DNA from 4 places in the Enterobacter sp. JH25 genome. Region 1 is predicted to be linked to each of the others. Evidence: predicted binding sites of a transcription regulator. Region 1 holds the regulator's gene; each other region holds the start of a gene.

Region 1 (7,629 bases):
TTCTCCTGAGGAGGCAGGTGTACGTTGGCGCAGAGTGTAGGGAGTGCAAAGCGGCTTGTGAAACGCTAATATTTGGTGGGTGCATTCAAAAAATTTGCAGGCTAAAGATGTGGTCAGATTATTCCCTTGAAGTGGTTGATGCCGTGGCGCGTAACGGCAGCTTTACCGGTGCCGCCCAGGAGTTGCACCGCGTTCCCTCGGCTATCAGCTATACGGTGCGCCAGCTGGAAGCGTGGCTGGCAGTCCCGCTGTTCGAGCGGCGTCATCGCGACGTGGAGCTCACGCCTGCCGGCGCGTGGTTTTTGAAGGAAGGTCGGTCTGTTATCAAAAAAATGCAGATCACCCGTGAGCAGTGCCAGCAGATCGCCAACGGCTGGCGCGGGCATCTCGCTATCGCGGTGGATAACATCGTTAAGCCGGAGCGGACCCGGCAGATGATCGTCGATTTCTATCGTCATTTTTCCGACGTCGAACTGCGTGTGTCGCAGGAAGTGTTCAACGGCGTATGGGATGCGCTGGCGGACGGCAGGGCGGAGATGGCGATTGGTGCAACCCAGGCGATCCCGGTTGGCGGGCGCTACGCGTTTCGCGACATGGGCATGCTGAGCTGGACCTGCGTGGTCGCGCGCGATCACCCGCTGGCGGCGCTGGACGGGCCGCTGAGTGATGACACCTTACGCAACTGGCCCTCGCTGGTGCTGGAAGATACCTCCCGCTCGCTGCCCAAGCGCATTACCTGGCTGCTGGATAATCAGCGCCGCGTGGTTGCGCCGGACTGGGAGTCGTCAGCCACCTGTCTGAGCGCGGGGCTGTGCGTTGGCATGGTGCCGGTGCATTTTGCGCGCCCGCGCATCGACGCGGGAGAGTGGGTGGCTCTGACGCTGGAAAACCCTTTCCCGGATGCTGCATGCTGTCTGACGTGGCAGCAAAACGACGTCTCGCCCGCCATGGCCTGGCTGCTGGATTATCTGGGAGACAGCGAAACGCTGAACCGGGAGTGGTTGCGGGGACCAGCGTAGCTGGCCCCGTAGAGATTAACGTCGGTAGTCGCGGAACGGACCGTCGGCAACGGAACGGCGTTCAATCAGGCGCGGGTGGACTTCAATGGACTGGGACTGTTCTCGCTTGTTGACGATCCTGTCCATCAGCATATTGAAGGCCGTTTCACCCAGCGAATCTTTCGGCTGGTGAATGGTGGTCAGCGCCGGGGTAAAGAAACGGGCGTTGCGCACGTTGTCATAGCCGATCACCGAGATGTCCTGCGGAACGCGCAGGCCGAGTTCATCCGCCGCGCAGAGCGCGCCCATTGCCATGATATCGCCGCCGCAGAACACAGCGGTAGGGCGATGCGGCTGGGAGACGATCTGCTGCATGGCGCGATAGCCCGACTCCGGCTCGAAATCGCCCTGGACAATCCAGTTTTCTGGCACGGTAATCAGCGCCTCTTCCATCGCTTTCATGAAACCGGCCAGACGGCCAGCACCGGTGTTACGCTCCAGCGGGCCCGGGATCACGCCAATTTCACGATGCCCGCGTTCTACCAGATAACGCCCGGCCATGTAGCCGCCTTCAAAGGCGTTATCAATAACAGAGTCGGTGAAGTCTGCGCGCGCCTCGCCCCAGTCCATCACTACCATCGGAATGTGGCGATACTCTTCCAGCATGGAAAGCACCGACTCAGGGTATTCAGAACACATGACCAGCAGGCCGTCGACGCGCTTTTGCGCCATCATCGACAGGTAAGCGCGCTGTTTTTCAATGTTGTTCCACGCGTTGCCCAGAATCAGGGTATAGCCTTTCTGAAAGCAGTTTTTTTCAACGGCTTCGATGATTTCAGCAAAGTAAGCCGCTTCACTGCTGGTGGCCAGCAGGCCAATCGATTTGGTGTGATTAACCTTCAGGCTACGGGCGACCGCACTTGGCGAGTAGTGCAGTTCTTTGATTGCCGCCCAAACGGCATTACGCGTCTCTTCTGCGACGAAACGCGTTTTGTTAATAACATGTGATACGGTTGTAGTGGAAACGTTTGCGCGTTTTGCTACGTCTTTAATTGTTGCCATTAAATGTCACTCCAGACCATATCCTAAGCTCCTGAAAAAATTGAAGGTAAACGTTTGCCTTCTCTCACCCTTATTACGCAAACATGAGTTGCGACACGCCGGGAAAACGACACAGGACGTCAGGAGGGGGTCAGTGGCCGGTACGCTAATAAATTTAGCGTGGAATTTTGTCCTATCTTGATGAAAAGGGGAAGAGGTAAAGTGGATATCCGTTTAAATCCTGGAAGATTTTTGACCTGAACTGTGTAAAAATGAGCAAGCTCACTTTTCGTAGGGTGAATAAAAGGAGAAAAATTGATGAGTACCGATCTGAAGTTTTCGCTGTTTACCACCATTGTTGTTCTTGCCCTGATTGTTGCGGGTGGTTTAACCGCTGCGCTGCACTGATTTAGGTGGAGGGAGAGTCTTCTCCCTCCCTTGCCGCTATTGTTACCTCTCCGGCAAAAATCTTTTGCCAAAATGTTAACTTCTCATTTTTTGTGATTGATGTCATGCTTTTGCCTTCTTAGTCTGTGCCGGGTAACGGCACGGTATCCGGAGTCTTTTCATGAAAATCAATTTTCCCCTGCTGGCCCTGGCGATTGGCGCCTTTGGGATTGGCACCACTGAATTCTCCCCGATGGGGTTATTGCCTGTTATCGCCCGGGGTGTGGACGTCTCTATCCCTGCGGCCGGTATGTTGATTAGCGCCTATGCGATCGGCGTGATGGTGGGCGCACCGCTGATGACGCTGCTGCTTTCGCACCGCGCGCGACGCAATGCGCTGATTTTCCTGATGGCAATTTTTACTCTCGGAAATGTGCTTTCCGCGATTTCGCCGGATTACACCACGCTGATGCTTTCCCGTATTCTGACCAGCCTGAACCACGGCGCTTTCTTCGGGCTGGGCTCGGTTGTTGCCGCAAGCGTAGTGCCAAAACATAAGCAGGCCAGCGCGGTAGCCACTATGTTTATGGGCCTCACCATCGCTAATATCGGCGGCGTTCCCGCTGCCACCTGGCTCGGAGAAGCCATCGGCTGGCGTATGTCTTTCCTCGCAACCGCCGGACTGGGCGTGGTCGCGATGGTCGCGCTGTTCTTCTCGCTGCCGAAAGGAAGTGCGGGAGAACGTCCGGAAGTACGTAAAGAGCTGGCGGTGCTGATGCGTCCTCAGGTGTTGTCCGCGCTGCTCACCACGGTGCTGGGGGCAGGGGCGATGTTTACGCTCTACACCTATATCTCCCCGGTGCTGCACGACATTACCCACGCAACGCCACTCTTTGTTACCGCGATGCTGGTGCTAATTGGTGTCGGGTTCTCGATTGGCAACTATCTCGGCGGGAAATTTGCCGACCGCTCCGTCAGCGGGACGCTGAAAGGTTTTTTAACTCTGCTCATTGTCATCATGGTGGCGATCCCGTGGCTGGCACGTAACGAAGTGGGTGCCGCGATTGCCATGGTGGTGTGGGGCGCCGCAACCTTTGCCGTGGTGCCGCCGTTGCAGATGCGCGTGATGCGTGTTGCGCATGAGGCGCCGGGGCTCTCATCATCCGTGAATATCGGTGCGTTTAACCTGGGAAATGCGCTGGGAGCCGCAGCGGGTGGGGCGGTGATTTCGGGTGGTTTGGGTTACAGCTTTGTGCCGGTGATGGGGGCGATCATTGCCGCACTCGGCTTGCTGCTGGTGTTGATGTCCGGGCGTAAACAGCCAGAAGCGGTGTGTACGGCGGAATAAATAAAAACGCAGAAGGGTTGCCCCTTCTGCGTGTCCCTTATGCGGCGAAGTTCTTCGCAACAAATTCCCAGTTAACCAGTGCCCAGAAATGTTCCAGGTAGTTCGGGCGCGCATTACGGTAATCAATGTAATAGGCGTGTTCCCATACGTCCACGGTCATCAGCGGCGTTGCGCTGGTGGTCAGAGGGGTACCCGCATTAGAAGTGGAAACGATAGCCAGTTTGCCATCAGCCTCTTTTACCAGCCAGGTCCAGCCGGAGCCAAAGTTTTTAACGGCTGCGTCAGTAAATTTCGCTTTGAAATCCGCGAAACTGCCGAACGCGGCGTTAATCGCTGCGGCCAGCTCACCGGTAGGTTCTCCGCCTGCATTTGGAGCCAGGCAGTGCCAGTAGAAGGTGTGGTTCCACACCTGAGCGGCGTTGTTGAATACGCCACCGTCTGAACTGCGCACAATCTCTTCCAGCGTTTTGCCTTCAAAATCGGTGCCCTTGATCAGGTTATTCAGGTTGGTGACATAGGTCTGGTGATGCTTGCCGTAATGGTACTCCAGGGTTTCCGCAGAAATGTGCGGAGCCAGGGCGTCTTTTGCATACGGTAGTGCAGGTAATTCGAACGACATTGCTACTCTCCTTATAGTTTTATACGTTGCCAATAACCCTACAGACAACAAGGACAGAATAGCAAATTGAAAGGGTATGCAAAAGAGGAACTTACCCCGCCACGGAGGCGGCAGGGCAGGGTCTAGCGAATGGTTTTTGGCGTCATCACTCGGCGCGCACCCACATAGTGGCGCACCCAGTAATCTTCACTGAGGGAGGTGATCTGAATGTCCTGACCGCTACGCGGTGACTGGATAAATTTACCGTTACCCACATACACCCCAACGTGATCGGCCGTGCCGCGTCCCTGGGTGCGGAAGAACACCAGGTCGCCATTTTGCAGTTCGCCACGGTTTACAGGCGCGGCGTCGCGCAGATGGTACATCTCATTGGCGGTGCGTGGAATGCGAAACTTCACCAGATCTTTATAGGCATAATAAACCAGCCCACTACAGTCAAAACCGGTGCGCGGAGAGGTGCCTCCCCAGCGATATGGTTTACCTATTTGCCCCATCAGTTTATTCATCGCCGTTTTTTGCGCTTTCTGCATACGCGCTTTATGCACGTCAGCCAGCTTCGTCACTTTTGCGCATTTCGTTTTATGGCCTTTGTGCACGGTGCATTTATCATTCACCAGGCTGGCGGTCGTGCGAGTGGTTTTGTGCGTGCCGGAACGGAGAGTTTTGGTTTTACTGGAGGCGGTCTTTTTGGTGTGAGCGGTGGTTTTCTTCTTTACTGTTTTGCTGGTGGTTTTTTTCTTACGTTCTGTGGTTTTTGCCAGATGCGTTTTTTGTACAGCAGAATGCCGCGCCTGTTCGGAGGCGTTCGCCGCTGGCGTAAATGAGAGTGTGGCAAACAGTAAAGCACAGAGCGTCATCGAGATTTTAGTTATCCGCGCCACTGGGCAGTCCCCTGATAAGTGCGAGCCAAAATACATACCCGCATGAGATTTACAAAACCAGTCGATTCTAATCCATAAAATCGGAATAAGTTAATAGCATTTTTCATTCAAAAAATGTGTTTCGTTAGCAAGTGCAAAAAAATTCACCATTCTGTCGCACTCTTGTTCGCTCCTTAAGCAAAACCGCACGGCGCGCAGCCTTAAACGTCATTATCAATGCAACTTTACGCGATAGCGGATAAAATAATGAGACGTGACAAAAATGTTATTTTCCGATGTCGGCCTGACCCGCTACAATGTCAGACTGATGCCGTAACAGAAGTTAAAGGAAGCAAGACATGAGCACCACTATTGAAAAAATTCAGCGCCAGATCGCTGAAAACCCGATTCTCCTGTACATGAAAGGTTCTCCGAAGCTGCCAAGCTGCGGCTTCTCCGCGCAAGCGGTTCAGGCGCTGTCCGCCTGTGGTGAGCGTTTTGCTTACGTTGATATCCTGCAAAACCCGGACATCCGCGCTGAGCTGCCAAAATACGCAAACTGGCCGACCTTCCCACAGCTGTGGGTTGACGGTGAACTGGTTGGCGGCTGTGATATTCTGATTGAAATGTATCAGCGCGGCGAACTGCAACAGCTGATCAAAGAGACTGCGGCGAAGTATAAAACCGAAGAGCCGGACGCAGAATAAGTTTTCTGCGGATATAAAAAAGCGACCACATTATGTTGGTCGCTTTTTTTTTGTCCTGTGGGGCTGTTGATTACCCAGTCTACGATTGAAGATCGGCCTCGTCGCCCATCGGCAGCGGCCAGCCACCCAGACGTTTCCAGCGGTTGACGATCTCACAGAACAGCTCCGCCGTACGCTCGGTATCGTATAACGCGGAATGCGCCTGAGTGCCGTCAAACGCAATACCCGCCGTGATGCAGGCTTTAGAGAGCACGGTTTGCCCCAGCGCCAGGCCGCTCAGCGCGGCGGTGTCGAAGGTCACAAACGGATGGAATGGATTACGCTTTAGCGAGGCGCGCTCGGCGGCAGCCATGGTGAAGCTGTGATCGAACGTAGCGTTGTGGGCCACCATGATGGCGCGGCTACAGTCATTCTCTTTCATGCCTTTGCGCACCATTTTGAAAATGGCGTGCAGCGCCTCATATTCGCTTACCGCCCCGCGCAGCGGGTTTGTCGGATCGATACCGTTAAAGGCCAGCGCCTCTGGCTGTAAGTTTGCCCCTTCAAAGGGTTCAACGTGGAAATGCAGCGTGGTGTCCGGTACAAGCCAGCCCTGTTCATCCATCTTCAGCGTGATGGCGGCAATTTCAAGCAGCGCATCGGTTTTAGCGTTAAATCCGGCTGTTTCTACATCAATGACAACGGGATAAAAACCACGAAAACGGTCGCACAGACCGGTAAATTGAGCGTTATCGGACATCAGGGTCTCTTACAAGGGGGAAAAAGCAGTGCGCATTATGGCAAATTTTGAGAGGGGATGCAGCAAAACAACGGGCGCATAGTGCGCCCTGCGGGATCAATTGCCCAGACCGCGACCAGCGTCTTTAGCTTCGATCAGTTCGATTTTATACCCGTCCGGATCTTCAACAAACGCAATCACGGTGGTGCCGCCTTTAACCGGACCGGCTTCACGGGTGACGTTACCGCCATTGCTGCGGATACGTTCGCAGGCTTCAGCCGCGTTATCCACTTCCAGCGCGATGTGGCCGTAAGCCGTACCCAGCTCGTAGCTGTCCACGCCCCAGTTGTAGGTCAGCTCGATGACCGCTTCTTCAGATTCCGGGCCGTAACCGACAAACGCCAGAGAGTATTTATATTCCGGATTTTCGCTGGTGCGCAGCAGCTTCATGCCCAGAACGTTAGTATAGAAATCGATGGAACGTTGCAGGTCGCCAACGCGCAGCATGGTGTGAAGTAGGCGCATAATTTCCTCATTAACCAGTGGAATGGATTATCTTTTTGAACAGAAACGATGTTTTAGTATAGCGGCGAAAGGTCGCCGCTATCAATGTACAAAGCGGGATTACAGTGAAGGGTAGTCGGTATAACCTTCCGCGCCGCCGCCATAGAAGCTTTCAGGGCGCTGCGGGTTCAGTTCGGCTTTCTTCTGCAAACGGGCAACCAGATCCGGGTTAGCAATGTAATCACGGCCAAAGGCCACGGCGTCGATCAGACCTTTACCGATCAGATCCTCGGCTTTCTCTGCCGTATAAGCGCCCGCCCCGATAATCACGCCGTGGAAGCGCTCGCGAACTTTCTGGCGGAAGGCTTCGCTGTAGGGCTTGCCGCCTGCCCAGTCCGGCTCGGACATGTGCAGATACGCGATACCGCGTTTAGCCAGCTCTTCAAT
Region 2 (7,629 bases), 1.5 Mb from region 1:
CCGCCGCCATCGCCAGCGCCGAGATCATGCCCCAGCCAAATACACCTATCACTTTGCTGAACAACAGCACCATGATTGCGCCCGAGCATGGACGCATCCCCATTGAGAGAACAATCATCAGGCGCGCACGCCAGTCGTCACCATTCTGTAATTGTTCCTGCGTCGGCAGATGCTGATGCCCGCACCCGCAGTTTTTATGGTGAACGTGATGCGGCGTAAAGATTTTGAATTTTGGTTTTTGCAGCAACGCGCGCAATTTTTTCAGCGCCCGCCAGCAGAGAATCAGCCCCAGTAAGCCTACCAGCGCGTAACTTCCCTTCTCCAGCCAGAAGCTGCTCATATGCAGCTGGCGGGCCGGGAGCTGTAGCAGCGAAAGGACGACCACGACCAGCGCAATTGCCACACCGCCCTGAAGTAAAGAGGAAGCCAGCGTCAGGCCGATACTCGATTTCAGCTTCGACGGATGGGTGGCAAGCCAGGTCGTGATGACGATTTTGCCGTGCCCCGGCCCCAGGGCATGCAGCACGCCATAGATAAAGCTGAACGCCAGAAGAGAGCCGCCCGCTTTGGACGGATTTTCCGCCACGGCTTTCAGCAGCCCGCTCATCTGCTGATTAACTTCCCGCTGCCAGAGGATACTTTTCATCATCACCTGCGGCCATGCCTGCCACAGCCAGAGCGCGCCGCCAGACGCTAACAGCAAAAAGAGCGCCAGAGGCCAGAGGTGCAGCCAGCGACGCGGCTTACTGACGGGGGAGGAGATCACTGACATTGTAACGTCACCTCCTGCGCAAACTGTTTTCCTAATTCCATGTCTTCTGGAGGCGCATCTTCTTTATCAAGGGAAACGGCAAAGTTCAGCGTCTCTTCACTGGGCGTCGGCGTGTGCACGGCAATTTTGCAGCTTTTTTGCAATATTTCTGGCAACTGTACGTCGCTGTCCTGGGCGTAATGCATATCGACATAGTAGGTTGGGTCAAACGTGGAAAACCTGTACTTCTGCCCGGCCAGCGGCTGAGGGTGCGCCAGCGGAAGGATAAACGTCAGCACCGCCTGATGGCCGTCGCGGGTCATACCGTACTCCGTGGGACGGTTAAGAAATTTCACCTTTTGTCCGTTGTGCCAGAACTCTGTGAAGTAGTGCTGACCCAGCACGTTGGCCATGACTTCCGCCGCCAGCTTTTTCCAGATCTCGTCGCCGGGCTTTGCGTTTCCGGCATCGTACAGCAGGTCGGCGGAGGTGATTTCATCCATCGTCCAGCGCATCTTCAGGCCGCTGAGCTGTGTGCCGTCCGTCACCAGTTCGGTTTTCAGGCTGATAAAGCTGTGAGGATGTGCGCTGGCGGCGGAGGTGATAACCGCCAAAAATAACGCTGTCACGCTTTGTTTAACTGTTTGCATCAATTCCTCACGTCAAAAATTCTGTGATGTTCGCCAGCAATCCTGAATGAAAGGCCTGCCGGCGCGCTTTTCAGCGCCCATCCTTTAGCTATTCTTATCAAACATTCACACTGGATACCCGACAGATGATGACGACGCTTGAAATTCCATCTGTGCTTTCCAGTTCGCAGCGCCGTTGCCAGGTGCTTTTGATGCTTTACCTGCCCGATGCTGCCGTCACCGCACAGAGCATAATCGCTGCCAATGGCGTGGACGACGTCCTGACACGGCAAGATATAGCCGAGACGCGCGATGAAATCCAGCGCTATCATCGGCTTGATATCGTCACGCACCATGACGGTTGCTACCGTATTGAGGGCTCCGCCCTGAATCAGCGTTTGTGCCTGCTGCACTGGCTGCGCAGGGCGCTTCGGCTGTGTCCACATTTTGTCGCCCAACAGTTTACCCCTGCCTTAAAAACCGCGCTCAAACAGCACGGCATTGCCCGCCCGCTTTATGACGATGCGAACCTTCGGGCGCTTATCAACTTTTGCGCGCGCAAGCTTCAGCGCCAGTTTGAGTCCCGCGACGTACAGTTTTTACAGCTTTATCTGCAATATTGTCTGATTCAGCATCATCTGGGCAATACGCCGGAGTTTTCACCCGTTCAGCGCAGCTGGACGCAATCGAGAGGGGAATACTTTACGGCGCAGGAAATTGTCCGTCACTGGAAACGGCGCGTCCCGCAGGGAACGCACAGTGATGAACAGCTGTTCCTGGCGCTGCTGTTTATGATGCTCCGCACACCCGACCCGGTACTGGATAAACACCAGCAGGATCAGCGCCTGCGTCGGGCCATCGTGCGTATGATTGCCCGTTTCCGGGCGCAAACCGGGATGAACTTCAGCGATGAGCAAGGGCTGACCGATCAGCTGTATATTCATCTGGCTCAGGCGCTGGACCGCTCCTTATTTGACATCGGCATCGACAACAGTCTGCCGGAAGAGATCCACCGTCTATACCCCCGGCTGCTGCGCACCACTAAAGAGGCGCTGTTTGAGCTGGAAGCCGAATTTGGCCTGCGATTCTCCGGTGAAGAGATGGCTCTGGTGGCAGTGATTTTTGGTGCCTGGCTGATGCAGGAAACCGATCTTCATGAAAAACAGGTGGTCCTGTTAACGGGGGAAGATAAAGCCTGCGAGGAGTTAATTGAGCAGCAGCTTCGCGAGCTAACGCTGCTGCCGCTCAATATTCGTTATCTTAGCCTGGAAGCGTTTAAGAAGGAGGGCGCCCCCCGCGAGGCGGCGCTGGTTATTACGCCTTATCCAACCGCCCTGCCGCTGTTCTCGCCGCCGCTCATTCATGCCGTTGAGACCCTGAACACGCAGCAGCAGGAACATATTCGCGTTATGCTCGAATCTTAGTTACGTGCGAGCAGCGACTTTAGGGCGGATGACAATGGCCGGTAAAGCGACCAGCGCCATCACCCAGAACACACCGTGGCCCAGGTGCTGATAGAGGAAACCGGCAAATACGGTCATCACCGCAATACTGCCGCCCATCGCCACCGCTGAATAGACTGCCTGAAGACGAATAACGTCACCACCCTCTCGCGCCGCGATATAGCGCATCGCCGCCAAATGGCAGACGGTGAAGGTTCCGCAGTGCAGAATTTGCGCCACAATCAGCCACGGCAGATCCGTCGTCCAGCCCATGATGCCCCAGCGCGCTACGCCGCAAACGGCGGAAAGCAGCAGCAGGTCACGCGCCCCGAAACGACGGAACAGTTTTTGGCTCAGCGCGAAGATAATGACCTCCGCTACCACGCCGAGCGACCACAGGTAGCCTACCGCAGAAGCCGAGTAGCCCGCCCCCTGCCAGTAGATGGCGCTGAAGCCGTAATAGGCCGCATGCGCCCCCTGAAGCAGACAGACGCAGGCCAGGAAACGCCAGCTTTGCGCCACCAGCGAGCGCCAGGCGGGCCAGCCAGCGCTCTCCTGATGGCGGCTTTCGCCCTGCGGCATCACCGACGGACGCAGCAACATACCGAGCAGCATCGAGGCGATGCCGAGCGTTAACAGGGCCAGAATGGCGCGATAGTCATAGAGGCTGACCAGTTTCCCGACCAGCGCAGAGCCAATCACGAAGGCAATCGATCCCCACAGGCGCACGCGTCCATAGTCCATGGTGATCTGCTTTTGCCAGGTGTTCGCCAGGGCATCCGTCAGCGGCACCAGCGGGGAGAAGAACAGATTAAAGCCAACCATCACCACCATCAGCCAGGCAAACTGGTGGCTGACCCAGAAGCAGGCCGCAAAGACCAGCGTCAGCAGGGCCAGAATTCGCACCGCTTTAATCAGTAAGGAGGGATCGCTGACGCGGGGCGCAATCAGCAGGCTACCCAGGAAACGCGCCACCAGCCCCGCGCCCAGCAGGATGCCGATGGTCTCAGGCGTCAGACCAATTCCCTTGAGCCAGACGCTCCAGAAAGGCAAAAAAATACCGTAACTAAAGAAATAGGTGAAATAGCTGAGCGCCAGCCAGCGCGTGGAATGCAAGACCATGAATCCCTCCCGAAATGGAGGCGATAGTCTGGCGTTAATCCCTGACTTTAGCAAGTCGTTAGCGCGCTATAAATTAACTAAAAATTAACATCATCACCAGCCGTACAGCGTATGGCGAGAGCGGTAAAACTGTATTACGTTTATAAGACATCGCCTGAAGAGGTCGTTTGCCATGAACAGCTTACGTTATTTCGATTTCGGATCCTCTCGTTCTCTCCTGCTTTTAATTGCCCGCATTGCTATCGTGGTCCTGTTTATTATTTTCGGTTATCCCAAGCTAACGGGGTTTAGCGGCACCGTTCAGTACATGACGTCGCTCGGCGCCCCCATGCCCATGCTGGCCGCGATTATTGCGGTGGTAATGGAAATCCCCGCCGCGATTCTGATCGTTCTGGGCTTTTTTACCCGCCCCCTCGCGGTGATCTTTGTCTTCTATACGCTGGGAACGGCGGTGATTGGACACCACTACTGGGAAATGACGGGCGATGCGGTCCTGCCAAATATGATTAACTTCTATAAAAATGTGAGTATCGCTGGCGCCTTTATTTTGCTGGCGATAACCGGGCCGGGGGCCATCTCCCTCGACCGACGTTAGCCCATAAAAAAAGGCCGCATGAGCGGCCTTTTTCAGTTCTGAAACGCAGAGAATTATGCGTACACCGGGAAGCGTGCGCAGATGTCCAGAACTTTACCTTTAACGCGCTCGATAACCGCGTCGTCATTGATGTTGTCCAGAACGTCACACATCCAGCCCGCCAGCTCTTTCACTTCCGCTTCTTTAAAGCCACGGCGAGTTACGGCCGGAGAACCGATACGGATACCGGAAGTCACGAACGGGCTCTTCGGATCGTTTGGCACGCTGTTTTTGTTCACGGTGATGTTGGCGCGGCCGAGGGCTGCGTCAGCTTCTTTACCGGTCAGGTTCTTGTCGACAAGATCCAGCAGGAACAGGTGGTTTTCAGTCCCGCCAGAGACCACTTTGTAACCACGGTTCAGGAACACTTCCACCATCGCTTTGGCGTTTTTAGCAACCTGCTGCTGATAAACCTTGAACTCTGGCTCCATCGCTTCTTTTAGCGCGACGGCTTTCGCGGCGATAACGTGCATCAGCGGGCCGCCCTGGGCGCTTGGGAACACGGCGGAGTTCAGCTTTTTGTACAGCTCTTCGTCACCGCCTTTCGCCAGGATCAGGCCACCGCGTGGACCCGCCAGGGTTTTGTGGGTGGTGGTGGTCACAACGTGCGCATGTGGAACCGGGTTCGGGTAAACGCCAGCGGCAATCAGACCGGCAACGTGCGCCATGTCGACGAACAGGTACGCGCCGATGCTGTCAGCGATTTCACGCATTTTTGCCCAGTCAACGATGCCGGAGTAAGCAGAGAAGCCACCGATGATCATCTTCGGCTTGTGCTCTTTGGCCTGCTTCGCCATGTCTTCGTAGTCAATTTTACCGGACTCATCAATACCGTAAGGGATGATGTTGTACAGTTTGCCAGAGAAGTTAACCGGAGAGCCGTGAGTCAGGTGGCCGCCCTGCGCCAGGTTCATACCCAGAACGGTATCGCCCGGCTGCAACAGCGCGGTGTAAACAGCGAAGTTAGCCTGAGAGCCAGAGTGCGGCTGGACGTTCGCGTAGTCAGCGCCAAAGAGTTCTTTCGCACGGTCAATCGCCAGTTGCTCAACGATATCAACGTATTCGCAACCGCCGTAGTAGCGCTTGCCCGGATAACCTTCAGCATATTTGTTGGTCAGCTGAGAACCCTGCGCCTGCATCACGCGCGGGCTGGTGTAGTTTTCGGAGGCGATCAGTTCGATGTGCTCTTCCTGACGTACTTTTTCCTGCTCCATAGCCTGCCACAGTTCGGCATCATAATCGGCAATGTTCATTTCACGCTTTAACATCCGCATCTCCTGACTCAGCTAACAAGTAAATTTTTGGCCTGAAAAGGCAGTCCTGTTGGACGACGGGCAACAGTATAACTGAATAGTTCTGCGATAACAGGTCTTGACAAACGATTTTACGCAAACGTTTACCTCCACGCCACGCAAGGGTTTGAGCAATAAAGCTCTCGCCATTTTCAACGGATTTCTTTTCAGCTTTGTGATGCATATTTTTCACGATGCAAAGAACCATTTACATTGCAGGGGTATTTTTATAAGATGCATATAAAATACATCATTAAAGTAACATCATAAGGAAGCTGCTATGCTCGACGCCCAAACCATCGCTACCGTGAAAGCCACAATCCCCCTGCTGGTTGAAACGGGTCCTAAACTGACCGCTCATTTCTACGATCGCATGTTCGCGCATAACCCGGAGCTCAAAGAGATTTTCAACATGAGCAACCAGCGTAACGGCGATCAGCGCGAAGCGCTGTTTAACGCTATTGCCGCCTATGCCAGCAACATCGAAAACCTGCCGGCTCTGCTGCCTGCGGTGGAAAAAATCGCCCAGAAGCACACCAGCTTCCAGATCAAACCTGAGCAGTACAACATCGTGGGCAGTCACCTGCTGGCAACCCTGGACGAAATGTTCAGCCCGGGCCAGGAAGTGCTGGATGCCTGGGGTAAGGCATACGGCGTGCTGGCAAACGTGTTCATCAACCGTGAAACGCAGATCTACAGCGAAAACGCCAGCAAGAATGGCGGCTGGGAAGGCACGCGTGCTTTCCGCATCGTTGAGAAAACCCCGCGCAGCGCACTGATCACCAGCTTTGAGTTTGAGCCGGTGGACGGCCAGCCAGTTGCCGATTACCAGCCGGGGCAGTATCTGGGCGTCTGGCTGAAGCCTGAAGGCTTCCCGCACCAGGAGATTCGCCAGTACTCCCTGACCCGCAAGCCAGACGGCAAAGGCTATCGCATTGCGGTTAAACGTGAGGAAGGCGGTCAGGTATCCAGCTGGCTGCATAACGTCGCCAGCGTGGGTGATATCGTTCATCTGGCCGCGCCAGCGGGTGATTTCTTTATGGCGGTGGAATCGGGTACCCCGGTGACGCTGATTTCCGCAGGTGTTGGTCAAACGCCAATGCTGGCGATGCTGGATACGCTGGCAAAATCAAACCACAGCGCGCAGGTTAACTGGTTCCACGCGGCCGAAAACGGTGATGTGCACGCCTTTGCAGATGAAGTGAAAGCGCTCGGAGCGGGTCTGCCACACTTTACCGCGCATACCTGGTATCGTTTACCCACGGAAGCTGACCGCGCAGCGGCACGTTTTGACAGCGAAGGCCTGATGAATTTAGGGCAGCACGAAGGGGCGTTTAGCGCACCGGGGATGCAGTTCTACGTGTGTGGACCGGTAGCGTTTATGCAGTATGCCGCGAAGCAGCTGGTAGACCTGGGCGTGAACAAAGACAACATTCATTACGAATGTTTCGGCCCGCATAAAGTGCTGTAATCGCCCGGCGGCGCTGCGCTTGCACGGACCTGCGAAGGGTTCTGTAGGCCGGGTAAGCGCAGCGCCACCCGGCAAGAATGTTAAATCGCCGCGTCGTCTTCTTCGCCGGTACGGATACGGATCACGCGCGCCACGTCAAAGACGAAGATTTTCCCGTCGCCAATTTTACCGGTCTGCGCCGTGCGGATGATGGTATCCACACAGGTATCGACGATATCATCGCTCACCACGATCTCGATTTTCACTTTCGGCAGAAAGTCCACCATGTACTCTGCGCCACGGTATAGC
Region 3 (7,629 bases), 310 kb from region 1:
TTTCTTCAGGTTTTTGCGCAGACGGTTGGCATAATCTTCCGCCACGCCAGACGGTTTGCTGTCCGCTGCTATCTCTGCCAGATGGTAGTTTTTCTGCACGCAGTCCAGCGGGCCGTTTTTCGCCTTGAACTGGCGATCGGCACGTAATTGCAGGCAGCTCAGCAGCTCCGGCGAGGCGCTAAACAGGGAGAGGTTCCAGCCGCCGAAATGCGCTTTCATGTTGCGGCCCAGCAGGCTGTGTAGCGCAATCAGCGCTGGCTCGCTGCCAAGACGCTCACCATACGGCGGGTTGCTGATCACCGTACCGTACGGGCCTTTTGGCAGCGGATTGGTCAGGTTCGCCACATCTTTGACGTCGAAGGTCACCAGCTCACCGATACCGGCACGACGGGCGTTGCTGCGCGCGCGTTCAATCACCCGTGGGTCGTTGTCCGAACCGTAAAAGTGAGAGGTGTACTCCGCCAGCCCTTTACGGGCACGGGTCTGCGCGTCGTCTTTGACCTCTTTCCAGAGGGCTTCATCGTGCTGCGCCCAGCCTTTGAAGCCCCACTGTCCACGATGCAGCCCTGGCGCGCGGTCGGTGGCCAGCATCGCGGCTTCAATCAGCAGCGTACCGGAACCGCACATTGGATCGAGCAACGGCGTACCCGGCTGCCAGCCGGAGCGCATCACGATAGCGGCGGCCAGTGTCTCTTTGATTGGGGCCATGCCGGTGCGATCGCGATAGCCGCGCAGATGCAGGCCTGCGCCGCTCAGATCCAGGGAAATACTGGCAGTGTCGCCGTTCAGCCAGACGTTGATACGCAGATCCGGGTTTTCACGATCTACGTTCGGACGTTCTCTATTACGACGCGTGAAGCAGTCCACAATGGCGTCTTTGACGCGCAGGGCGCCGTACTGGCTGTTGCGGATCTCATCGTTGACGCCGTTGAAATGCACCGCAAAGGTGGCGTCCGGGGTGAAGATCTCTGTCCAGTCGATCATCTGTACGCCGGTGTAGAGATCAAGATCGCTGTAGACCTTGCACTCTTTCATCGGCAGCATGATGCGCGACGCCAGACGGCTCCACATCAGGCTCTGGTAAATAAGCCGCGTGTCGCCCTCAAAATGGACACCACCCTGAACCACCTGGCACTCTTTCGCGCCCAGGGTTTCCAGTTCAGTTTTTAACAGCTCTTCCAGCCCACGGGCCGTACTGGCAAACAGAGAATTCATATCGTCACTTTTACTCATAGAAAATTGTCGCGCATTATAGCTAATATGGCGTGTATGTCATAAAGTTGAAGGCTTATTTTATTTAGCGGGAGTGTGCAGTGGCGACGTTATCCAGGCTTTTTATTCATCCGGTGAAATCCATGCGTGGTATCGGCGTGACGCACGCGCTGGCCGATATGAGCGGATTCGCCTTCGATCGTATTTTTATGATCACCGAGCCTGACGGTACGTTCATCACCGCACGTCAGTTCCCGCAGATGGTTCGCTTTACGCCTTCCCCGCTTCATGACGGATTGCATTTGACCGCGCCAGACGGTTCAAGCGTCGTGATCCGCTTTGCTGATTTTGCGCCGGTTGAAGCACCAACGGAAGTGTGGGGCAATCATTTTACCGCGCGTATCGCGCCGGATAACATTAACCAGTGGCTGAGCGGCTTTTTCTCACGTGACGTTCAGCTGCGCTGGGTTGGGCCTGCGCTGACTCGTCGCGTGAAACGCCACGACGCGGTTCCCCTCTCCTTTGCGGATGGTTTTCCCTTCCTGCTGACCAGCGAGGCCTCGCTGCGTGATTTACAAACCCGTTGCAAAGCCAGCGTGCAGATGGAGCAGTTTCGCCCGAATCTGGTGGTGACCGGAGCGGATGCCTGGGATGAAGATACCTGGAAAGTGATCCGCATCGGCAGCGTTATCTTTGATGTCGTGAAGCCGTGCAGCCGCTGTATTTTTACCACCGTCAGCCCGGAGAAAGGCCAGAAACACCCTTCCGGCGAACCGCTGAAAACCTTGCAGTCATTTCGTACCGCGCAGGATAACGGTGATGTCGACTTCGGCCAGAACCTGATCCCCCGCTCCAGCGGCGTAATCCGCGTGGGCGACGAGGTCGAAATTCTTACCCGCGGGCCTGCAAGAGTGTACGGCGCAGGCCAGGAAGAAGAAATGGTTGACGTTGTCACCAACGTCGCTTCCGCGGTGGATATTCACTGGGAAGGCAAAGTTATTCGTGGTAACAATCAGCAGGTGCTACTGGAACAGCTGGAGCAGGCGGGTATCCGCGTACCTTATTCCTGTCGCGCGGGGATTTGCGGATGCTGTCGCATTAAACTGGTCGATGGTGAAGTGAGTGCCCTGAAGAAATCTGCGATTGGCAGTGACGGCACGATCCTGTGCTGTAGCTGTGTACCGAAAACATCCGTACAGCTGGAAGCTTAAACCGCCTGTTCGAGGCTGAAGGAATCGACGCGCAGCTGAGGCTTCAGCCTGTCATTCATCACTTTGATGGCATCACCTAACTGCATGACTCGCCCGGCAATGGTCACGCCGGGTTGGGCCAGCAAACAGAGCGCAGCGTTTTCACCGGGTTCAACCACCAGCAAATTCACCTCTTCTTCGGTATCGCTCAGATTGACGCTGGCCGCATCGCCGATAGCCGGGGTCCAGCTCATACCGTGCGCGAGGAAATGCCAGCTTTTCGGCATTTGTGGTTTCAGGAAACGGATCGCCACCAGCGCATTTAGTACCAGTTCAGCGCGCTGTTCTTTGGAGAGATTGAAGTCGCGGCATTTTTCTTCAAAAGAGAAATAGAGTGCAGCGTCGTCAACGCAAAAGCCTGAGGGAGCAAACGCGTCTGGCGTTAACATTCGGCGCGCAAAACGAGAGCGAAACAACATGCCATTGGCTAAGTCGAGCATCATACGGTCATGCTCGTCACAAAAATACCAGCACCAGTTATCGTCAGGTTTAATTCGCATGTTTCTCTCCCGTCCCCAAAACGTCCTGTACTAAAAATGTCCTGTTTGCCGCTTCGCTTATAACACTAGTAATAAAAGACTATAATGTCTAAATAAGCAACAATGACGGAATATAAAACAACCAGGGCTGGAAATAAAGCCCTGGTTGTCTGATTAAGAGAAAAGATTAGATATGCGTGACAATTTCTTTAATCAATGGCGGCCCTTTAAAAATAAAGCCGGAATAAATTTGCACCAGTGAAGCCCCTGCCGCCATCTTCTCACGTGCAGCGATGACGGAGTCAATGCCACCCACGCCAATAATCGGCAGCTGGCCTTTTAATTCCGCGGAGAGTGCGCGAATAATTTCGGTGCTTTTTAATTGTACCGGACGGCCACTTAATCCACCCGCTTCGTCACAGTTTTTCATTCCCTGGACGAGGGAGCGATCGAGCGTTGTATTGGTCGCAATCACACCATCAATATTATGGCGAACTAAACTGTCGGCAACCTGGATCAATTCCTCTGCCGAAAGATCCGGGGCGATCTTAACCGCGACCGGAACATATTTATGGTGGATCGCCTGTAGTGCCGTTTGTTTATTTTTAATGGCGCTAAGAAGATCGTCAAGCGCTTCGCCATATTGTAATGAACGCAGCCCTGGGGTGTTAGGCGAGGATATATTCACCGCGATATAACCGGCATAGGCATAGACTTTTTCCATACAAATCAGATAGTCATCTTTACCCTGCTCGACTGGCGTGTCTTTATTTTTGCCAATATTAATACCCAGCACACCATCAAAATGGGCTTTCTTAACGTTCTCAACCAGATGATCGACGCCAAGGTTATTAAAGCCCATGCGGTTGATCAGCCCCTCGGCTTCAACCAGGCGGAACAGACGTGGCTTGTCATTTCCCGGCTGCGGACGCGGCGTCACCGTCCCGATTTCGATCGAGCCAAAGCCCATCGCACCGAGTGCATCAATGCATTCGCCATTTTTGTCCAGACCGGCCGCAAGGCCCAGTGGATTTTTGAACGTCAGGCCCATGCATTGGACAGGTTTTTCCGGCACGTTTTGACGCACCAGCGCGGCCAGAGGCGTTCCTGTAATACGACGTAACTGCTGAAATGTAAATTCATGAGCGCGCTCAGGATCGAGCTGGAAAAGGGCTTTACGAACGAAGGGGTAGTACATGAACTCTCCTGGATTCCCGGTGTGCAAACCGGGAGGGGATTATGTGCGATCCTGCCCGGAAAGGGAATTGACCTGTGGCAAAAAAAGCCATGTAAAACGCAATCGTTTACTTATCGGTTCGCTTCTTATGCTTTTTTCTGCATTCATCCTGAGGATAAATCATTTAGTGGAATAACCACGCAATGTCACACTCCTGAAAATTGTTATGAATGTTAGATAAAAGCAAACAATTAGTTATAAGGAGCAACCATGCGCGTCATTACCCTGGCCGGAAGCCCCCGCTTCCCCTCTCGATCCAGCGCACTGCTGGAATACGCTCGCGAAAAGCTTAATGCTCTGGATGTCGAAGTGTGTCACTGGAATTTGCACAATTTCGCGCCTGAAGATCTGCTCTACGCACGTTTCGACAGCCCGGCGCTGAAAACCCTGATCGAACAACTTAAGCGTGCTGACGGGTTGGTCGTCGCGACACCAATTTATAAAGCCTCTTTTTCCGGTGCACTGAAAACGCTGCTCGATCTGCTGCCCGAACGCGCGCTGGACGGTAAGGTCGTCCTGCCGCTGGCCACAGGCGGTACGGTAGCCCATTTACTGGCGGTGGATTATGCCCTCAAGCCGGTTCTGAACGCGCTGAAAGCGCAGGAGATCCTGCATGGCGTCTTCGCTGACGACTCACAGGTAATCGACTACCAGCATAAACCGCATTTCACGCCGAATCTGCAAACCCGCCTCGACAGCGCGCTTGAAACCTTCTGGCACGCCCTTAATCGTCGGGATCGCCACGCGGCGGCATTTCATCAATCACAAGGAGTGGCGCATGTTTAAAACAGTTACCCGTATCGGGCTGGCAGGTCTGCTGGCAGTGGCATCGCTGGCTCAGGCGGCGGAGAAAACGCCGGAGAGCCTGCGTATCGGTTATCAGAAAGGCAGCGTCAGCATGGTGCTGGCGAAAAGCCATGCGTTGCTGGAGAAACGTTTCCCGCAGACCAAATTCTCATGGGTCGAGTTCCCTGCCGGACCGCAGATGCTGGAGGCGCTGAACGTCGGGAGTATTGATTTAGGCAGCACCGGCGATATCCCGCCGATCTTTGCCCAGGCGGCCGGGGCGGATCTGGTTTACGTTGGCGTTGAACCCGCCAAGCCGAAGGCAGAGGTTATTTTGGTGCCGGAAAACAGCGAGATCAAAAGCGTCGCCGATCTCAAAGGCCATAAGGTTGCTTTCCAGAAAGGTTCCAGCTCGCACAACCTGCTGCTGCGCGCGTTGCAGGAGGCCGGCCTTAAATTCACCGATATCCAGCCCGTTTACCTGACGCCTGCCGATGCGCGCGCGGCGTTTCAGCAAAAAAATGTTGATGCCTGGGCTATCTGGGATCCGTACTACTCCGCCGCACTGTTGCAGGGCGGTGTGCGGGTGCTGAAAGACGGCACCACCCTGAAGCAAACCGGTTCGTTCTACCTGGCGGCACGTCCTTACGCTGAAAAAAATGGCGCATTTATTCAGCAGGTGCTGGATACCTTCTCTCAGGCCGATGCGCTGACCCAAAGCCAGCGTCAGCAGAGCATCACGCTGCTGGCAAAAACCATGGGCCTGCCTGAACCGGTGATCGCCACCTATCTTGACCACCGTCCTCCCACCACCATAGCGCCGGTTGACGCCCACGTTGCCGCCCTCCAGCAGCAAACGGCAGACCTCTTTTATCAAAACCGCCTGGTTCCAAAGCAGGTGAATATTCGCGAACGCATCTGGCAACCCGCTGGCATTGAAGGAAAAAAATCATGAGTCTGAATCTTTTCTGGTTTTTACCCACCCACGGTGATGGACACTATCTTGGCACAGAAGAAGGCGCCCGCCCGGTCGATCACGGCTATCTACAGCAGATCGCCCAGGCGGCAGACCGCATCGGTTTTACCGGGGTGCTGATCCCGACGGGCCGTTCATGTGAGGACGCGTGGCTGGTTGCCGCGTCGATGATCCCCGTCACCCAGCGCCTGAAATTCCTGGTAGCCTTGCGCCCAAGCGTGGTGTCGCCCACCGTCGCGGCACGCCAGGCGGCAACGCTGGACAGGCTCTCCAACGGCCGCGCGCTGTTCAACCTGGTGACGGGCAGCGATCCGCAGGAGCTGGCGGGCGATGGCGTTTTTCTCGATCATACCGAGCGCTATGAAGCCTCCGCAGAGTTCACCCGCGTCTGGCGACGTCTGCTGGAAGGGGAAACCGTCACCTTCGAAGGAAAACATATTCACGTTCGCGATGCGCAACTCTACTTCCCGCCGGTACAACAGCCGCGCCCTCCCCTTTATTTCGGCGGATCGTCGGACGTGGCGCAGGAGCTGGCGGCTGAGCAGGTCGATCTCTATCTGACCTGGGGCGAGCCACCGGAGCTGGTTAAAGAGAAAATTGCTCAGGTACGCGCCAAAGCCGCAGAACATGGCCGTACGGTGCGCTTCGGCATTCGCCTGCACGTGATCGTACGCGAAACCAACGACGAGGCCTGGCAAGCTGCCGACCGTCTGATCGCTCATCTGGACGACGACACTATCGCCAAAGCACAGGCGGCGTTTGCCAAAACCGACTCAGTGGGCCAACACCGAATGGCCTCCCTGCACAACGGCAAGCGTGAAAATCTTGAGATCAGCCCGAACCTGTGGGCCGGGGTGGGTCTGGTGCGTGGCGGCGCCGGTACGGCGCTGGTCGGCGACGGTCCAACCGTAGCGGCACGCATTAATGAATACGCGGCGCTGGGGATCGACAGCTTTATCCTGTCTGGCTACCCGCATCTGGAGGAGGCCTACAAGGTGGGTGAACTGCTCTTCCCGCACCTGGATGTCGCTATCCCGGAAATTCCGCAGCCACGTCAGCTTCAGTTGCAGGGCGAAGCCGTGGCGAATGCGTTTATCCCGAGAAAAGTCGCGCAAAGTTAAGGAGCCACCATGTCTGAAACCGCACAAAAATGGCTGCTGCGCGCCGCGCCGTGGTTTCTGCCCGTCGGCATTGTCCTCGTCTGGCAACTGGCGTCTTCAACTGGCTGGCTGTCGAGCCGTATTTTGCCCTCTCCGGAGGGCGTTGTGGAAGCGTTCTGGTCGCTAAGCGCCAGCGGTGAGCTGTGGCAACATCTTGCCATCAGCTCCTGGCGCGCGGTAATCGGCTTTTCGATTGGCGGGAGCATCGGCCTGACGCTGGGGCTGATCAGCGGCCTGTCCCGCTGGGGTGAGCGGCTGCTGGATACCTCCGTTCAAATGCTGCGTAACGTGCCGCATCTGGCGCTTATTCCGCTGGTTATCCTGTGGTTCGGCATTGATGAGAGCGCCAAAATTTTCCTCGTGGCGCTGGGAACATTATTCCCGATTTATATCAATACCTGGCATGGGATCCGCAATATCGATCGCGGTCTGGTTGAGATGGCCCGCAGCTATGGCCTGTCAGGTTTTGCCCTGTTTACCCATGTGATCCTGCCGGGCGCCCTGCCCTCCATTATGGTTGGGGTACGTT
Region 4 (7,629 bases), 800 kb from region 1:
AAGAAAGTCAGCATTATTGATGTTGCAAAGCATGCGGGCGTGTCGGTTTCTACCGTGTCGCTGGTGCTGCGCCAGAAAGGGAAGATCTCAGAGGCGACGATCGGGAAGGTCAATGCCGCCATCACAACGCTGGGCTATGTTCATAACGTCGCCGCTGCCAACCTTCGCGCCAACACCTCCAATTTAATCGGCCTGATCCTGCGGGACTTCAGCGACAGCTTTTCCATCAAAGTGATGGCGAGCATCGTTCAGGAGCTGGAGAAACAGGGTTATATGGTTTTTCTCGGTCAGCCGCTGAACGACGACGAACATCTTGAGCGTACTCTGCTCTCATTTAAGCAGCAGGGCGTGGCGGGCGTCATCTATCTGGCGTCGGACACCCGCGCCGCCTCTCTCCCGGAACACATTCGCCAATGCCCGCTGCCGCTTGTGGCGGTTTCGCAGTCGTTGCTGGAAGAGAAATGCAACCTGGTGATGCGCGATAACCGCCAGGCGGCGAACCTGGCCGCGCGTTATCTTATCGAGCGCGGGCACCGCACCATCGCCTACATTGGCGGGCGCGACGGGTGCCGTATTCGCGAGCAGCGCCTGCTCGGTTTTCGCAGCGCGATGACGCAGAACGGCCTGGTCTGGCGTGAGGAATATTCTCCCGCCTGCACCGATGATACGCAGGCGGCGGCCATGGCGACTCGCCAGCTGCTGGAGAAGAACAACACGATTACCGCCCTGCTCTGCCATTCGCCGGACGCGATGATCGGTTCGATCTCCGGCATTCACCAGGTGGGGCGCACGGTGGGCAAAGACGTGTTTTTAACCCAGCAGGTGGCGCTGATTGGCTTTGAAGATATGCTCCACGTAAACCTCACGTCGCCGTCACTGACTTACGTTTCGTCTGCCAGCGAAGAGACCGGCCGCCAGGCGGCAGGGCTGATGATCCGCAGGCTGAAGGAGCCGGATCTGCAAACGCAGCGTATTACCCTCTCCGGCCAGCTTATCGCGCGGGATTCGGCGTAAATTCAGAATTTAGCATGGGTCTTATAGCGCGAGATGACTGCTATATTTCCATGATTTGCCATGGATAAATGTCATGCCTACCGTTATCACCCACGCTGCCGTACCTCTGTGTCTGGGCTTAGGGCTCGGAGCCAAAGTCATCCCACCCCGCCTGCTGTTTGCCGGGATCGTCCTCGCCATGCTGCCTGACGCTGACGTACTGGCGTTTAAATTCGGTGTCGCCTACGGGAATATTTTCGGCCACCGCGGTTTCACTCATTCGCTGCTGTTTGCCTTTGTAGTGCCCATACTTTGCGTGCTGGCTGGGCGTCGATGGTTCCGGGCCAGCCTGTCGCGCTGCTGGCTGTTTTTAACCGTGTCGCTGCTGTCGCACAGCCTGCTGGATTCGATTACCACCGGCGGGAAAGGCGTCGGCTGGCTGTGGCCCTGGTCAGATGAGCGCTTCTTTGCACCGTGGCAGGTGATTAAGGTCGCGCCGTTTGCACTGTCGCGCTATACCACGCCGTACGGGCATCAGGTGATTATCTCGGAACTGCTGTGGGTGTGGCTGCCGGGAATCGTGCTGATAGGAGTATTATGGTGGAAGAAGAGAAGGTAAAAAAAAACCGGGTGGCGGCTACGCCTTACCCGGCCTACTTTCACCTGTAGGCCCGGTAAGCGTAAGCGCCACCGGGCATTACGGACTTACTTACGACGCCAGGTGGTGCCCTGCGGGCCATCTTCCAGAATAATACCCATCTCGGTCAGACGGTTACGCGCCGCATCCGCCGCCGCCCAGTCTTTCGCCTGACGCGCTTCCAGACGCGCTTTAATCAGTGCTTCAATTTCCGCTACTTCACCGTCGTCCGCCTGCGCGCCGCTTTGCAGGAACACGTCCGGCTCCTGCTCCAGCAGGCCGAGCACGGAAGAGAGCTTACGCAGATGAGACGCCAGCGCATTCGCCGCCGCCATATCTTCTGACTTCAGGCGATTCACCTCACGCGCCATGTCGAACAGCACGGAGTAGGCTTCCGGCGTGTTGAAGTCGTCGTTCATGACCTCAACGAAGCGGGCTTCGAACGCCTCGCCGCCAGCGGCCGGAACAGACCTGTCGGTGCCGCGCAGTGCGGTATACAGACGCTCCAGCGCAGCGCGCGCCTGCTTCAGGTTCTCTTCGCTGTAGTTCAGCTGGCTGCGATAGTGGCCGGACATCAGGAAGTAGCGCACGGTTTCCGCGTCGTAATACTTCAGCACGTCGCGCACGGTGAAGAAGTTACCCAGCGATTTCGACATCTTCTCGCGGTCAACCATCACCATCCCGGAGTGCATCCAGTAGTTCACGTACTCGCCGCCGTGAGCACAGGTGGACTGCGCGATTTCATTTTCGTGGTGCGGGAACATCAGATCCGAACCGCCGCCGTGGATGTCGAAATGGTTGCCCAGCTGTTTGCAGTTCATCGCGGAACATTCAATGTGCCAGCCCGGACGCCCTTCGCCCCACGGGGATGGCCAGCTCGGTTCGCCCGCTTTGGACATCTTCCACAGCACGAAGTCCATCGGATTACGCTTCACGTCAACCACGTCCACGCGTGCACCGGCCTGGAGCTGGTCCAGATCCTGGCGGGAAAGCGCACCGTAGGTTGGGTCCGTCGGCACCGAGAACATCACGTCGCCGTTGTCCGCCACATAGGCGTGACCGCGCTCGATCAGCTTTTGGGTGATCTCAATGATTTCATGAATATGGTGGGTCGCACGCGGCTCGCTATCCGGGCGCAGAATATTCAAGGCATCAAAATCCTTGTGCATTTCGGCGATCATGCGATCCACCAGCGCGACAAAGCTTTCGCCATTTTCATTAGCACGTTTAATGATTTTGTCGTCGATGTCGGTGATGTTGCGCACATACTTCAGGTTATAGCCCAGGAAGCGCAGGTAGCGGGACACCACGTCGAACGCGACAAAGGTACGGCCATGGCCGATATGACAGAGATCGTAAACCGTAATACCACACACGTACATGCCGACTTCCCCGGCATGGATAGGTTTAAATTCCTCTTTTTGGCGCGTCATTGTATTAAAGATTTTTAACATCGAAGATTCCATGTAAACACGTGTGTGGATTGTTTGTTCCTTATAATACCCATAATTCGGAGCACGGTCAGCACACAATGCAAGGTGATCGTGTCCTGTGGTTATGCTATAACAAGCCCCTATATGTGACCCGAGCACGGGTCGACGCACCACAATAACGGAACAGGATGCAAAAATGGTTACTTTCCACACTAATCATGGCGATATCGTAATCAAAACCTTTGATGACAAAGCGCCTGAAACAGTTAAAAACTTCCTGGACTACTGCCGCGAAGGTTTCTACAACAACACTATTTTCCACCGTGTGATCAACGGCTTTATGATCCAGGGCGGCGGTTTCGAGCCTGGCATGCGCCAGAAAGAGACGAAAGAAGCGATCAAAAACGAAGCGAACAACGGCCTGAAAAACACCCGCGGTACGCTGGCAATGGCCCGTACTCAGGCCCCGCACTCTGCTACCGCACAGTTCTTCATTAACGTGGCGGACAACGACTTCCTGAACTTCTCTGGCGAAAGCCTGCAAGGCTGGGGCTACTGCGTATTCGCAGAAGTGGTTGAAGGCATGGACGTGGTCGACAAGATCAAAGCCGTTTCTACTGGCCGCAGCGGTATGCACCAGGACGTTCCTAAAGAAGACGTTGTGATCACAAGCGTGACCGTCAGCGAGTAATTCGTGGCGACACTCTTTATTGCGGATCTGCATCTGCAAACAGAAGAACCGGCGATAACCGCCGGTTTTCTGCGTTTTTTACGCGGTGAAGCGAAAAGCGCCGATGCGCTGTACATTCTGGGTGACCTGTTTGAGGCCTGGATAGGCGACGACGATCCGAACCCGCTGCACCGTGAGATGGCAGCGGCCATTAAAGCGCTGGTGGATTCCGGCGTCCCCTGCTATTTCATTCACGGCAACCGTGATTTCCTGATCGGCCAGCGCTACGCCCGCGAGAGCGGCATGACGCTGCTGCCGGAAGAGCAGGTGCTTGACCTCTATGGCCGCAATATTCTGATCATGCACGGCGACACGCTCTGCACTGACGATACCGGCTACCTGGCGTTTCGCGCCAAAGTTCACACCCCGTGGATCCAAAAAGTGTTCCTCGCCCTGCCGCTGTTTATCCGCAACCGCATCGCCGCCAGAATGCGCGCGGGCAGCAAGGCCGCCAATAGCAGCAAATCGATGACCATCATGGACGTCAACCCGCAGGCGGTGGTGAACGTGATGGAGAAGCATCGCGTTCAGTGGCTGATCCACGGCCATACCCATCGTCCCGATGTGCATTCCCTTATCGCCAACGGCGAGCCCGCCCATCGCGTGGTTTTAGGCGCCTGGCACAGTGAAGGATCGATGGTCAAAGTCACGCCGGAAGGTGTGGAATTGATCGCCTTCCCGTTCTAACCCTCCTCGTTTTTTCGCCCATTTCACGACCACGCAACCGTTTTCCTTGCCGGTATTACATGCTATTCTCTGTGCCCTCGAAAGCAGTGTGTTCCGCACCACAGGAGTTTTAAGACGCATGTCTTCCCGCAATAATCCGGCGCGTGTCGCCATAGTGATGGGGTCCAAAAGCGACTGGGCTACCATGCAGTTCGCCGCCGAAATCTTTGAAATCCTGAATGTTCCGCACCACGTCGAAGTGGTTTCCGCGCACCGTACGCCGGATAAACTGTTCAGCTTCGCCGAAAGCGCCGAAGAGAACGGTTACGAGGTGATCATTGCCGGTGCGGGCGGCGCAGCACATCTGCCGGGCATGATTGCCGCCAAAACCCTGGTGCCGGTACTGGGCGTGCCGGTACAGAGCGCCGCGTTAAGCGGGGTTGATAGCCTGTACTCTATCGTCCAGATGCCGCGCGGTATCCCTGTCGGTACGCTGGCGATTGGTAAGGCGGGTGCCGCAAATGCCGCCCTGCTGGCCGCGCAGATCCTCGCGACGCATGATAAAGACTTACATCAACGCCTGGCGGAGTGGCGTAAAGCCCAGACCGACGAGGTGCTGGATAACCCGGATCCGCGGGGTGCAGCATGAAGCAGGTTTGCGTTCTTGGTAATGGTCAGCTTGGCCGGATGCTGCGTCAGGCCGGTGAGCCGCTGGGTATTGCCGTCTGGCCCGTCGGGCTGGACGCCGAGCCGGAAGCCGTGCCGTTCCATCAGAGCGTGATCACCGCCGAAATTGAACGCTGGCCGGAAACCGCCCTGACCCGCGAGCTGGCGCGCCATAACGCCTTTGTGAACCGCGACGTCTTCCCGATCATCGCCGACCGTCTCACGCAAAAGCAGCTGTTCGACAAGCTCGGCCTTGCGACCGCGTCGTGGCAGCTGTTGTCCGACAAAAGCGAGTGGAATGACGTCTTCGCCATGCTGGGCGATCTGGCGATCGTGAAGCGTCGTGTCGGCGGCTACGACGGTCGCGGGCAGTGGCGCCTGCGCGCGAACGACACCGCCGAGCTGCCGGACGACTGCTACGGCGAGTGCATCGTTGAGCAGGGCATAAACTTCAGCGGTGAAGTGTCGCTGGTGGGCGCGCGCGGGCATGACGGGCACACCGTTTTTTACCCGCTAACGCATAACCTGCATCAGGACGGGATTCTGCGCACCAGCGTCGCCTTCCCGCAGGCCAATGCTGACCAGCAGGCGCAGGCGGAAGAGATGCTCTCTGCCATCATGCATGAGCTGGGCTATGTGGGCGTAATGGCGATGGAGTGTTTCGTCACGCCATCGGGTCTGCTGATCAACGAACTTGCGCCGCGCGTGCACAACAGCGGCCACTGGACGCAAAACGGTGCCTCCATCAGCCAGTTCGAGCTGCACCTGCGCGCCATCACTGACCTGCCGCTGCCGCAGCCGGTGGTGACCAGCCCGTCGGTGATGATCAACCTGATCGGCACCGATCTGAACTACGACTGGCTGAAGCTGCCGCTGGTGCACCTGCACTGGTACGACAAAGCGGTGCGCCCGGGTCGTAAGGTCGGCCACCTGAACCTGAACGATACCGACACGGATCGCCTGAGCGCCACGCTGGAAGCGATTGTTCCCCTGCTGCCGCCAGAATACGCGAGCGGGATTGTCTGGGCGCAGTCAAAACTGAAGTAAGTAACCCCCGCCGGGGAGTTGACCTTCCCCTTCCCCGGCGTACAATTCCCGCCCATTGCTGCTTAGCTTTCTTCTGGAACCACCATGAACGATGGAACGGACTATCGCGCGATCCTCGCGTCCGATACCCCTTTAATTGACGTTCGCGCGCCGATCGAATTTGTCCAGGGTGCGATGCCCGCCGCACTCAACCTGCCCTTAATGAACGACGACGAGCGTGCCGCCGTCGGCACCTGCTATAAACGCCAGGGTCCGGACGCCGCACTGACGCTCGGCCATAGCCTGGTCAACGGCGAGACGCGAGAGGCGCGCATCAACGCCTGGCGCGAAGCCAGCCTGGCCCATCCTGAGGGCTACCTTTGCTGCGCGCGCGGTGGCCAGCGCTCACATATCTCCCAGGCCTGGCTTAAAGAGGCGGGAATCGATTATCCGCTGATCCGCGGCGGCTATAAGGCCCTGCGCCAGACGGCAATTCAGGTGACGATTGAGCAGTCACAAAAACCGATGGTGCTTATCGGTGGCTGTACCGGAAACGGCAAAACGCTGCTGGTGAAGCAGCATGCGCAGGGCATCGATCTGGAAGGGCTGGCGCACCATCGCGGCTCGTCATTTGGCCGCACGCTCACCCCGCAACTTTCTCAGGCGAGCTTCGAGAATCACCTTGCCGTCGAGCTGCTAAAAAAAGATGCCGCGCGCTGGGTGCTGGAGGATGAGGGCCGGATGATTGGCTCTAACCACCTGCCGGAGTGCCTGCGCGACCGCATGGCGGAAGCGCCTGTCGTTGTGGTCGAAGATCCGTTTGAGATCCGTCTTGAGCGGCTGCGCGAAGAGTATTTCGACCACATGTGGGCCGACTTTTCTGCCGCCTACGGTGAAGAAGCGGGCTGGAAAGCCTACAGCGAATACCTGCATCACGGCCTGTTCGCCATCCGCCGTCGTCTGGGGCTGCAACGATTCGCGGAATTTACCGCGCTATTAGATTCCGCGCTGCTGGAACAACAGCGCTCTGGAAGCACTGACGCGCACTTCAGCTGGCTTGTGCCGCTGCTGAAGGACTATTACGACCCGATGTACGGCTATCAGCTGGAGAAGAAAGCGGAGAAGATTGTTTTTCGCGGGACGTACGAAGAAATTGCCGAGTGGCTTGATCGCTGAAAAAAGCCGGGTGGCGGCTACGCCTTACCCGGCCTACGCGTGCTATTACGATCCGATGTACGGCTATCAGCTGGAGAAAAAGGCGGAGAAAATTGTATATCGCGGGACGTTTGAAGACATTGCCGAATGGCTTGATCGCTGAAAAAAGCCGGGTGGCGGCTACGCCTTACCCGGCCTACGCGTGCTTTTGTAGCCCCGGTAAGCGCAGCGCCACCGGGGAACAAACCACTCAGAAGTCGTAACGCAGACGCACCAGGTTCATGTCGCCCAGGTTGTCGGTGCTGGAGGTGAACACGTGTTCG

Evidence for each region. The regulator PurR, encoded in region 1, represses purine synthesis genes. The targets are predictions, from matches to a motif close to CANGCAAACGTTTGCNTG.
Region 2: the regulator PurR is predicted to act here: its motif matches at 5,964-5,981, upstream of glyA (serine hydroxymethyltransferase).
Region 3: the regulator PurR is predicted to act here: its motif matches at 4,235-4,252, upstream of pyrD (quinone-dependent dihydroorotate dehydrogenase).
Region 4: the regulator PurR is predicted to act here: its motif matches at 4,511-4,528, upstream of purE (5-(carboxyamino)imidazole ribonucleotide mutase).

Annotation. Positions count from the first base shown of each region.
Region 1 covers NZ_CP091319.1:1,898,571-1,906,199, forward strand. The annotation lists gene punR (DNA-binding transcriptional activator PunR) at 108-1,019, shown strand; gene purR (HTH-type transcriptional repressor PurR) at 1,035-2,060, opposite strand; gene L2Y28_RS09075 (YnhF family membrane protein) at 2,358-2,447, shown strand; gene L2Y28_RS09080 (MFS transporter) at 2,608-3,774, shown strand; gene sodB (superoxide dismutase [Fe]) at 3,812-4,393, opposite strand; gene L2Y28_RS09090 (C40 family peptidase) at 4,516-5,274, opposite strand; gene grxD (monothiol glutaredoxin 4) at 5,613-5,960, shown strand; gene rnt (ribonuclease T) at 6,040-6,699, opposite strand; gene gloA (lactoylglutathione lyase) at 6,796-7,203, opposite strand; gene L2Y28_RS09110 (alkene reductase) at 7,303-7,629, opposite strand, start outside.
Region 2 covers NZ_CP091319.1:3,368,718-3,376,346, forward strand. The annotation lists gene L2Y28_RS16145 (nickel/cobalt transporter) at 1-772, opposite strand, end outside; gene L2Y28_RS16150 (DUF1007 family protein) at 763-1,401, opposite strand; gene csiE (stationary phase inducible protein CsiE) at 1,527-2,804, shown strand; gene L2Y28_RS16160 (3-phenylpropionate MFS transporter) at 2,805-3,944, opposite strand; gene L2Y28_RS16165 (DoxX family protein) at 4,117-4,539, shown strand; gene glyA (serine hydroxymethyltransferase) at 4,593-5,846, opposite strand; gene hmpA (NO-inducible flavohemoprotein) at 6,151-7,341, shown strand; gene glnB (nitrogen regulatory protein P-II) at 7,422-7,629, opposite strand, start outside.
Region 3 covers NZ_CP091319.1:1,588,977-1,596,605, reverse strand. The annotation lists gene rlmKL (bifunctional 23S rRNA (guanine(2069)-N(7))-methyltransferase RlmK/23S rRNA (guanine(2445)-N(2))-methyltransferase RlmL) at 1-1,215, opposite strand, end outside; gene L2Y28_RS07490 (YcbX family protein) at 1,314-2,423, shown strand; gene zapC (cell division protein ZapC) at 2,420-2,962, opposite strand; gene pyrD (quinone-dependent dihydroorotate dehydrogenase) at 3,129-4,139, opposite strand; gene ssuE (NADPH-dependent FMN reductase) at 4,389-4,964, shown strand; gene L2Y28_RS07470 (sulfonate ABC transporter substrate-binding protein) at 4,957-5,919, shown strand; gene ssuD (FMNH2-dependent alkanesulfonate monooxygenase) at 5,916-7,061, shown strand; gene ssuC (aliphatic sulfonate ABC transporter permease SsuC) at 7,071-7,629, shown strand, end outside.
Region 4 covers NZ_CP091319.1:1,101,812-1,109,440, reverse strand. The annotation lists gene malI (Mal regulon transcriptional regulator MalI) at 1-1,014, shown strand, start outside; gene L2Y28_RS05245 (metal-dependent hydrolase) at 1,088-1,612, shown strand; gene cysS (cysteine--tRNA ligase) at 1,699-3,084, opposite strand; gene ppiB (peptidylprolyl isomerase B) at 3,260-3,754, shown strand; gene lpxH (UDP-2,3-diacylglucosamine diphosphatase) at 3,758-4,480, shown strand; gene purE (5-(carboxyamino)imidazole ribonucleotide mutase) at 4,599-5,108, shown strand; gene purK (5-(carboxyamino)imidazole ribonucleotide synthase) at 5,105-6,172, shown strand; gene mnmH (tRNA 2-selenouridine(34) synthase MnmH) at 6,257-7,327, shown strand; gene L2Y28_RS05210 (hypothetical protein) at 7,317-7,469, shown strand; gene L2Y28_RS05205 (porin) at 7,557-7,629, opposite strand, start outside.